Regions from separate parts of the Streptomyces sp. NPDC051364 genome, predicted to be linked through region 1. Evidence: riboswitches for the same ligand, from Rfam matches in the RefSeq annotation. Region 1 holds a riboswitch; each other region holds the start of a gene.
The links. A riboswitch is a leader RNA that binds a small molecule or an ion and turns the genes downstream of it on or off. The one in region 1 is predicted to bind thiamine pyrophosphate.

Region 1 (3,268 bases):
CGTGCAGCGCTGAAGCGGCGCGGGGTGAACGGGCGGGCGATCTCCGGGAGCGCACCGGTGGTCAGCAGCTCCGCCATCACGTCGCCGGTGAGCGGGGTCAGCAGCACCCCGTTGCGGTAGTGCCCGGTGGCCAGGTGCAGACCGGGCAGTTCGGTCGGGCCGAGCAGCGGGGCGTTGTCCGGAGAGCCGGGCCGCAGCCCCGCGCAGGTCTCGGTCAGCGGCAGTTCGGTGATGCCGGGCACCAACTCATGGGCGTCGCGCAGGAGTTCGTACACGCCGCCCGCGGTGACCGTGGTGTCCCAGCCGAGTTCCTCGCTGGTGGCGCCGATGACGAGCTCGCCGTTCTCGCGCGGCACCAGGTACACGTGGCTGCCGCGGACCACCGCCCGTACCGTCCGCGACAGGAACGGCGCGTACGCCGCAGGCACCGCGAGCCGCAGCACCTGGCCCTTGACCGGCCGTACGGGAGGCAGCACGTCCGCCGGTACGCCGGCCAGCCGGCCGCTGAGCGAGCCCGCGGCCAGCACCACCTGGTCGGCGCGCAGCTCCGTACCGTCGTCCAGCAGTGCGCCGGTGGCCCGGTCGGCGGTGGTGAGCAGCCGCTCCGCGTTCGCCCGGCGGATCTCCACGCCGGCGCCCTCGCAGGCTGCCAGCAGTGCGGCCGCCAGCCGGCGCGGGTCGACCTGGTGGTCGCCGTCCACGCGCAGGCCGCCGCGTACGCCCGGGGCCAGCATCGGCTCCAGGCGGCGGCACTCGCGGCCGGTGAGCCACTCGGACTCCAGGCCGCAGCGCCGCTGCAGGGCGTGCAGCTCGCGCAGGTGGAGCCGGTCGTCGGCGTCGAGGGCCACGGCGAGCGTGCCGCAGGCGCGGTAGCCGATGTCCGTCCCGCCGCTGGCGTCGGCCAGCTCGGCGGCGAACTCCGGGTAGCGGGCGGCGGAGGCGAGATTGAGGCCCAGCAGGGTCTCCTCGCCGTAGTGCAGCTCGGTGACGGCGGCGAGCATGCCGGCCGCGACCTGTGCGGCGCCGCCGCCGGGTGCCGGATCGGCGAGCACGGTCCGCAACCCGCGCCGGGCCGCCCGCCAGGCGGTGACGAGGCCGATGATTCCGCCCCCGATGACGAGGACGTCGGATCCCCTGGCGGATCCCTTCCGAGATGAGTGCATGGGCGTCCAGCCCCTCCCTTCGCCGGCATGACCCGGATCAGGTTCGTACGGTCGGAGGCCGTCCAGCCTCCCTCTCAGCCCGGTACGCCCGGACTCCCGCGATAGGTACGACGGCCAGACTAACCGTTCCTATTCGGCGAGCGGGAGCGAGTCGTAGACCTGCTCCCGCTCGCTGCGCTCGTCCCGGACGGTGTCGGATGGGCTGGGTTGCCGTGTTCGCGTCCCCGTCGGGTTCACCGTTCCGGGCGGTGGTCCGGTGCGGGCGGACGGCTCCCGTCCGGGGTTGCGGGGCGCGGCCTGGGCGGTCCGATGCCCCACGCGATCACTCCGGTCGCGTGGGGGCGGCGCCTCCGTCGCCTTGCCCTGTGGACAATGCCGCCGAACCCACAACACCCACCCCTGTCCGGTCGGCGCCATCGGTCAGATCGACGAACCAACCGACAACAGGTCACCCGGACGGCCCAGGAGCGCCCGTTCCGCGGTTCTGGCGGAGTGCCGTTACTGACGGAGTGTCAGATCGCTAGGCTGGGCGGTGTGAGCGAGCAGACGGAACAGACACAGAGCGGCGGCGTCGTCATCGTCGGCGCCGGAATGGCCGGGGTGCAGACCGCGGTCGCGCTGCGGGAGCAGGGCTGGAGCGGCCCCGTGACCCTGCTGGGCGCCGAGCCCCACCAGCCGTACGACCGGCCCCCACTGTCCAAGGCGGTGCTGCTCGGCAAGGCCGAGGACTCCGCCTTCGACGTGGACTTCGAGGGGCTGGGCATCGAGCTCCGGCTCGGGGTGGAGGTCACGGGGCTGCGGGCCGCCGAGCGCGAGCTGGACACCGAGGCGGGACCGGTCCCGTACGAGGTGCTCGTCCTGGCGACCGGCGCCGAACCGCTGACCCTGCCCGGGTCCGAGGGCGTCCAGGGCGTGCACCTGCTGCGCACCCTGGACGACGCGGCCCGGCTGCGCCCGGTGCTGGCCCAGGCGCCGGCGACCGTGGTCGTCGGGGCGGGCTGGATCGGCGCCGAGTTCGCCACCGCGGCGCGCGAGGCGGGCTGCGCGGTGACCGTGGTCGAGGCGGCGGACCGGGTGCTGGCCGGGGCGCTGCCGGCGGAGGTCGCGGCCCCGATGGCCCGCTGGTACGAGGAGGCCGGGGCCGCCCTGCTGACCGGCGCCAAGGTGGCCTCGGTGGAGTCCGGGCGGGTGCTGCTCGCGGACGGCCGGGAGCTGCCGGCCGGCGCGGTGGTCGTGGGCATCGGGGCCCGGCCCGCCACCCGGTGGCTGGCGGACTCGGGGGTCGGGCTCGGGCCGGACGGCTCGGTCACGGCGGACGCGTACCTGCGGACCTCCCTGCCCGGGGTGTACGCGGTCGGCGACTGCGCGTCGTTCCCGTCGGGGCGCTACGGGGCGCGGCTGCTGGTGCACCACTGGGACAACGCCCTGCAGGGGCCGCGCGTGGTCGCGGCGAACATCGTGGCGGGGGCTGCGGTGCAGGTCTACGACCCGGTGCCGTACTTCTGGTCGGAGCAGTTCGGGCGCTTCGTGCAGTACGCGGGACACCACGCGGGGGCGGACGAGCTGATGTGGCGCGGGGACCCCGCCGAGGCGGCGTGGTCGGTGTGCTGGCTCCGGGCCGGGGCGTTGGTCGCGGTCCTGGCGGTGGGCCGGCCGCGGGATCTGGCGCAGGGGCGGAAGCTGATCGAGACGGGGGCCCCGGTGGATCCGGCCAAGGTCGCCGATCCCGCGGTCCCGCTGAAATCGGCGCTGGTCTAGCACGGTACGAGCCGGGTGCGGAGGGGGTCCGGGGACCCGGACGGGTCGGCTCGGGTACCGGGTGTCGGTCCGAGGTGGCAGGCTTGTGCCCGTGACCGAGATTGACGCAAAGATCGATGCCCTTGTCCCCGCCTGGCTGTACGTCCCCGACATCGCCGAGATGCTCGACATCGAAGTGACCCGGGTCCGCCAGCTGGTCAAGGAAGGTCAGCTGATCGCCGTACGCCGGGGCGAGAACCGTTCGCTCCAGGTGCCCGCCCCCTTCATCGACGGCGACAAGATCGTCAAGGGCCTGGTCGGCCTGCTGACCGTGCTCCGCGACGACGGCTTCTCCGACGAGGAGATCC
Region 2 (3,268 bases), on a different contig from region 1:
CTCCCTGGTGCCGACCGCCCCGGTGGTGTGGCTGCTGCTGGCGGCGTTCGTCGGCACGGGCTGAAACCGGCCTCCGCGGGTTCCGGCCGACGGGCGGTTCACCAGGGGGACCCCGCTGAGCTGGGGCGACGTACGTCCGAAGGCTTCAGGTGGGTCCGGGCGGTTACTCTTGAAAGGCGCGCTGCTTCTGCGGCGCGCCTTTCGTCTTACGAGGAGTACCTGCCATGGCCCGCCCCGTCCCGGGAGAGCTCACCTTCGTCGCCCCTCGCGGAGCCAAGAAGCCGCCCCGGCATCTCGCCGACCTCACCCCCGAGGAGCGTCGCGAGGCGGTCGCCGCGATCGGTGAGAAGCCGTTCCGGGCCAAGCAGCTCTCGCAGCACTACTTCGCCCGGTACACGCACGACCCGGCCGAGTGGACGGACATTCCGGCGGGCTCCCGCGAGAAGCTCCAGCAGGAGCTGCTCCCCGAGCTGATGAACGTCATCCGGCACATCTCGTGCGACGACGACACCACCCGCAAGACCCTGTGGAAGCTGCACGACGGCACGCTCGTCGAGTCCGTGCTGATGCGCTACCCCGACCGGGTCACCATGTGCATCTCCTCGCAGGCCGGCTGCGGTATGAACTGCCCGTTCTGCGCCACCGGCCAGGCGGGCCTGGACCGCAATCTGTCCACCGCCGAGATCGTCCACCAGATCGTCGACGGCATGCGCGCGCTGCGCGACGGCGAGGTCCCCGGCGGACCGGCCCGGCTGTCCAACATCGTCTTCATGGGCATGGGCGAGCCGCTGGCGAACTACAAGCGGGTCGTCGGCGCCATCCGCCGCCTCACCGACCCCGAGCCCGACGGTCTGGGCCTGTCGCAGCGCGGCATCACCGTCTCCACCGTCGGCCTGGTCCCGGCGATGCTGCGGTTCGCCGACGAGGGCTTCAAGTGCCGCCTCGCGGTCTCCCTGCACGCGCCGGACGACGAGCTGCGCGACACCCTCGTGCCTGTGAACACCCGCTGGAACGTCCGCGAGGTCCTCGATGCGGCCTGGGAGTACGCCGAGAAGTCCGGCCGCCGGATCTCCATCGAGTACGCCCTGATCCGCGACATCAATGACCAGGCCTGGCGCGGCGACCTCCTGGGCAAGCTGCTCAAGGGTAAGCGTGTCCACGTCAACCTGATCCCGCTGAACCCGACGCCGGGCTCGAAGTGGACCGCCTCGCGTCCCGAGGACGAGAAGGCCTTCGTGGAGGCCATCGCCCGCCACGGCGTGCCGGTGACCGTCCGCGACACCCGCGGTCAGGAGATCGACGGCGCGTGCGGCCAGCTGGCGGCCTCGGAGCGCTAGCCTGCGGTTTTCGCGGGCCCGATTCGGCCACGAGGTACCCTGTGGCCGAACCAATTGCATATTCCGACAGGGGAGCGCCACAGCGCTGAGAGTGCGGTAACCGTCATCCGCAGACCCTCTGAACCTCGCCCCGGTCATTCGGGGTAGGAAGTTCGGTCATCACTCAAGCTGTTGCGCCCTGCCCGGCGACCGCTCGCACTGAGCGCCGGGCAGGGCCGCGTCTTCTCCTGGACATCCCAGGAGGAATTCACCAGTGAGCACCACCAAGAAGTTCGCGGGCGCAGCGCTCGCGGCCGCGCTCGGCGTCGCCACGCTCAGCGCCTGCGGCGGCGGCGACGCCAAGGACAAGTCCGCGGGCGGCGCGGGCGAGGCGCCGAAGTCCAAGACGGTCACGCTCGTCTCCCACGACTCCTTCAACGTGACCGACACGGTCCTCAAGGAGTTCGAGCAGCAGAGCGGCTACACCGTCAAGGTCCTGAAGTCCGGGGACGCGGGCGCCGCCCTCAACCAGGAGATCCTCACCAAGGGCTCCCCGCGCGGCGACGTCTTCTTCGGTGTCGACAACACCCTCCTCTCGCGCGCCCTCGACAACGGGATCTTCACGCCGTACGAGGCCAAGGGCCTGGCCGACGTGAAGCCCGAGTTCGTGCTCGACAAGGAGCACCGGGTCACCCCGATCGACTCCGGCGACATCTGCGTCAACTACGACAAGGCGTACTTCGCCGACAAGAAGCTCGCCCCGCCGCAGACGCTGGACGACCTGATCAAGCCCGAGTACAAGAACCTGCTGGTCACCGAGAACGCGGCGACCTCCTCGCCGGGCCTCGGCTTCCTCCTCGCCTCCGTCGGCAAGTACGGCGATGGGGGTACCTCCCAGGGCGAAGCCTCTGGGGGAGGGTGGAAGGACTACTGGACCAAGCTCAAGGCCAACGGCGTCGAGGTCGTCGACGGCTGGGAGCAGGCCTACAACGAGCGCTTCTCGGGCTCCGCGGGCGGCAAGAAGGCCAAGGGCGACCGCCCGCTGGTCGTCTCCTACGCCTCCAGCCCGCCGGTCGAGGTCCTGTACGGCGAGCCGCAGCCGGCCGAGGCCCCCACGGGCGTCTCCACCGGCACCTGCTTCCGCCAGGTCGAGTTCGCGGGCCTGCTCAAGGGCGCGAAGAACGAGGAGGGCGGCAAGGCGCTCCTGGACTTCCTGGTGAGCAAGAAGTTCCAGGAGGACATGCCGCTGCAGATGTTCGTGAACCCGGTGGTCAAGGACGCGAAGCTGCCGGAGCTGTTCACGAAGCACGGCGCGGTCGTCGAGAAGCCGGAGAACGTCGCTCCGGAGACCATCGCCAAGAACCGTGAGCAGTGGGTCAAGACATGGTCCTCGCTCGTCGTGAAGTAGGACGCGAGAGCACTCCTGCGAAGGAGGGCGCACGCGGTACGGCCGTCAGGCTCGCCCTGATGGCCGTACCGCTCGCCTTCTTCGGGCTGTTCTTCGCCTATCCCGTCGCCGCGATCGTCGGCCGCGGGATCAAGACCGAGGACGGCTGGCAGTTCGGCCGGATCGGCGAGGTGCTGACCCAGCCCGACATCGCCGAGGTGCTCTGGTTCACCACCTGGCAGGCGTTCGCGTCCACGGCGCTCACGCTCCTGATCGCACTCCCCGGCGCGTACGTCTTCGCGCGCTTCGAGTTCCCCGGCAAACAGCTGCTGCGGGCGGTGGTCACGGTCCCGTTCGTGCTGCCGACCGTGGTGGTCGGCACGGCCTTCCTGGCGCTGGTCGGGCGGGGCGGGCTGCTGGACGAGCTGTGGGGCGTCCGGCTGGACACCACCGTGTGGGCGATCCTGCTCGCGCACGTCTTCTTCAACTACGCCGTCGTCGTACGGACGGTCGGCGGGCTCTGGGCACAGCTCGACCCGCGCCAGGAGGAGGCCGCCCGGGTGCT
Region 3 (3,268 bases), on a different contig from region 1:
GGTGCTCCTTGGGCGTGACGTAGCAGAGCATCGCGGTGCCCCACCAGGCGATCATCGCGGCACCGATGCCCGAGGTGATGTGGTCGTACGCCGGGGCGACGTCCGTGGTCAGCGGGCCGAGCGTGTAGAACGGCGCCTCCTCGCAGATCTCCTGCTGGAGGTCGATGTTCTCCTTGATCTTGTGCATCGGGACGTGACCCGGGCCCTCGATCATGGTCTGTACGTTGTGCCGCTTGGCGATCGTGTTCAGCTCGCCCAGCGTCTTCAGCTCCGCGAACTGCGCCGCGTCGTTGGCGTCGGCGATGGAGCCGGGGCGCAGGCCGTCGCCCAGCGAGTACGTGACGTCGTACGTCGCGAGGATCTCGCAGAGCTCCTCGAAGTTCGTGTAGAGGAAATTCTCCTTGTGGTGCGCCAGGCACCACGCGGCCATGATCGATCCGCCGCGCGAGACGATGCCGGTCTTGCGGCGGGCGGTCAGCGGCACGTACGGCAGCAACACGCCGGCGTGGACCGTCATGTAGTCGACGCCCTGCTCGGCCTGCTCGATGACCGTGTCCTTGTAGATCTCCCAGGTCAGGTCCTCGGCGCGGCCGTCGACCTTCTCGAGCGCCTGGTACAGCGGCACGGTGCCGATCGGCACGGGGGAGTTGCGCAGCACCCACTCGCGGGTGGTGTGGATGTTGCGGCCGGTCGAGAGGTCCATGACCGTGTCGGCGCCCCACTTGGTCGCCCAGGTCATCTTGTCGACCTCCTCCTCGATGGAGGAGGTGACGGCGGAGTTGCCGATGTTGGCGTTGACCTTCACCAGGAACCGCTTGCCGATGATCATCGGCTCGATCTCCGGGTGGTTCACGTTCACAGGAAGCACGGCGCGACCTGCGGCGATCTCCTCGCGGACGACCTCGGGGGAGACGTTCTCGCGGATCGCGACGTACTCCATCTCCGGGGTGATCTCACCGCGGCGGGCGTACGCGAGCTGCGTGACGGCGGCGCCGCCACGGCCGCGGCGGGGCTGGCGGGGGCGGCCCGGGAAGACCGCGTCGAGGTTCTTGAGACCACCGCGCGGCGAGGTGTGCTTGATGCCGTCGTCCTCGGGGCGCACGGGACGGCCCGCGTACTCCTCGGTGTCGCCGCGGCTGATGATCCAGTTCTCGCGCAGCGGCGGCAGGCCGCGCCGCACGTCGGTCTCGATCTGCGGGTCGGTGTACGGCCCGGACGTGTCGTAGAGCGTCACATCCTTGCCGTTGGTGAGGTGGACCTGGCGGACCGGCACCCGGATGTCGGGGCGGGAGCCTGCCACGTAGCCCTTGTGCCAGCCCGGCTGGCGCTCGGTCCGGCCGTCGGCGTCCTGGCTGACGGCAGGCGTGCGTGCGTCCTGAATGGTCATGAGACCTGATCTCCCTACGCCGGCATTACCCGGTAACAGGTTCGGCGGTCGACGCAGCCTCTTCCCGTACGCATGTGTGCTGCGCGTACGGTGATCAGCGCCCTCTCAGCCCGGTGCTCCGAGCTCCCGCGTTGTGCAAAGGTGCCCCCACGCTAGCGTCATCTGTGGCGTGCTGAACAGTAGGCCCCCTCAACTCTTGCGATGATCTGCCGGTGACGTCCTCGCCGCAGCATCCCTCCTCGCCCACCGAGCCCACGGGTCACACCGACCACGCACACGCGGCCCCCGGGCATGACCACGGCCCGTCGCACGGCCCGTCCCAGGGCCAATCCCATGGTCATTCGCACGGCCACGGGCCGGCGGCACCCGTCTCGAAGCACCTGCGCAAGGTCATCGCGGCCGTACTGATCCCCTTCGCCGCCGCCGTCTTCGTCGGCATGGTGGTGCTCTGGCCGGGCGGCGCCCCCGCCCACGAGCGCTCCGGGGTGGGCTTCGACCGGCAGACCCAGCAGGGCCAGGTCGTCGCGCTCGAACAGGTCGACTGCAAATCCGTGAATGCCTCGCAGGTGCCGACCACCGGCAGCCCCTCCACCCCGGAGGGCCGTGAGGCCCAGGCCGCGCAGACCGGCGAGTGCAAGAAGGCCACCATCGAGGTCACCACCGGATCCGACAAAGGCCGCACCTTTTTCGAGATCGTCCAGCCGGGCGCTCCACGGCAGTTGGAGAACGGCCAGGAGGTGGTCGTCGCGTACGCCCCGGACGCGCCCCGGGATCTCCAGTACTCCGTGATCGACGTGAACCGCAAGCTGCCGTTGGCGGTGCTGGCCGCCATCTTCGCCGTTGCGGTGGTCGTCGTCGGCCGGATGCGCGGCCTGTTCGCGCTGATCGCGCTGACCATCAGCTTCGGTGTGCTGACGCTCTTCATCCTCCCGGCGATCCTGCAGGGTTCGAACCCGCTGCTCGTCGCGGTCGTCGGTGCCAGCGCCATCATGCTCATCGCGCTCTACATGTGTCACGGACTGAGTGCCCGTACCTCCGTCGCCGTTCTGGGCACGCTCGTCTCGCTGCTGCTGATCGGGCTGCTGGGCTCGGTGTTCGTCGACTGGGCGTTCCTGAGCGGCAACACCGACGACAACACCGGGCTGATCCACGGGCTCTACCCGGACATCGACATGAGCGGCCTGCTGCTTGCAGGCGTGATCATCGGATCGCTGGGTGTGCTCGACGATGTGACGGTCACCCAGACCTCGGCGGTCTGGGAACTCCACCAGGCCGACCCGTCGATGGGGTCCCGCGCCTTGTACCGTGCGGCCATCCGGATCGGCCGCGACCACATCGCCTCGGTGGTCAACACCCTGGTACTGGCCTACGCGGGCGCAGCGCTGCCCCTGCTGCTGCTGTTCTCGATCGCGAACAGCAGCATGGGTTCGGTGGCCAACAGCGAACTGGTCGCGGAGGAGATCGTACGGACACTCGTCGGGTCGATCGGCCTGGTGGCCTCGGTCCCGGTGACAACGGCGCTTGCCGCGCTGGTGGTTTCTGCCGACCGGCCGGGGTCCCCGGCCGGAGCGGCGGCCTCGGGGCCGGTCCGCGGGGGCCGGGGACGGCGGCGCAAGCGCTGAGAGACCCGGGGTGCTCGGGGGCCCGGGGCAGCTCGGCGCGTCCGGTCCGTTCAGCCCGCGTTCTGCTCGTTCTGCCGCGACTCGGCCAGGATCCTGTCCAGCGCTTCGTCGAGGTTCTCCTCGAAGTCGCCGAGGTTGCGCTCCTGACCGAGCGGAACAAGCCGATCGGTGCGGTCGAGGAACGCCACGAGCGGCGCTGCGCCGGCGCGGAACAGAGCCCGGTCGCAGCCGACCTGGAGCCGGATGTGGACGTCGGACA

Region 2: another riboswitch for thiamine pyrophosphate. It lies ahead of AB0M76_RS35095 (thiamine ABC transporter substrate-binding protein); the one in region 1 lies ahead of thiO (glycine oxidase ThiO).
Region 3: another riboswitch for thiamine pyrophosphate. It lies ahead of thiC (phosphomethylpyrimidine synthase ThiC); the one in region 1 lies ahead of thiO (glycine oxidase ThiO).

What each region holds. Positions count from the first base shown of each region.
Region 1 covers NZ_JBFBAH010000012.1:70,519-73,786, forward strand. The annotation lists gene thiO (glycine oxidase ThiO) at 1-1,163, opposite strand, end outside; TPP riboswitch at 1,161-1,273, opposite strand; gene AB0M76_RS24620 (FAD-dependent oxidoreductase) at 1,698-2,921, shown strand; gene AB0M76_RS24625 (Rv2175c family DNA-binding protein) at 3,013-3,268, shown strand, end outside.
Region 2 covers NZ_JBFBAH010000029.1:49,988-53,255, reverse strand. The annotation lists gene AB0M76_RS35105 (hypothetical protein) at 1-64, shown strand, start outside; gene rlmN (23S rRNA (adenine(2503)-C(2))-methyltransferase RlmN) at 225-1,337, shown strand; TPP riboswitch at 1,396-1,505, shown strand; gene AB0M76_RS35095 (thiamine ABC transporter substrate-binding protein) at 1,591-2,724, shown strand; gene AB0M76_RS35090 (iron ABC transporter permease) at 2,784-3,268, shown strand, end outside.
Region 3 covers NZ_JBFBAH010000001.1:228,706-231,973, forward strand. The annotation lists gene thiC (phosphomethylpyrimidine synthase ThiC) at 1-1,387, opposite strand, end outside; TPP riboswitch at 1,382-1,527, opposite strand; gene AB0M76_RS01130 (YibE/F family protein) at 1,600-3,009, shown strand; gene AB0M76_RS01135 (SsgA family sporulation/cell division regulator) at 3,060-3,268, opposite strand, start outside.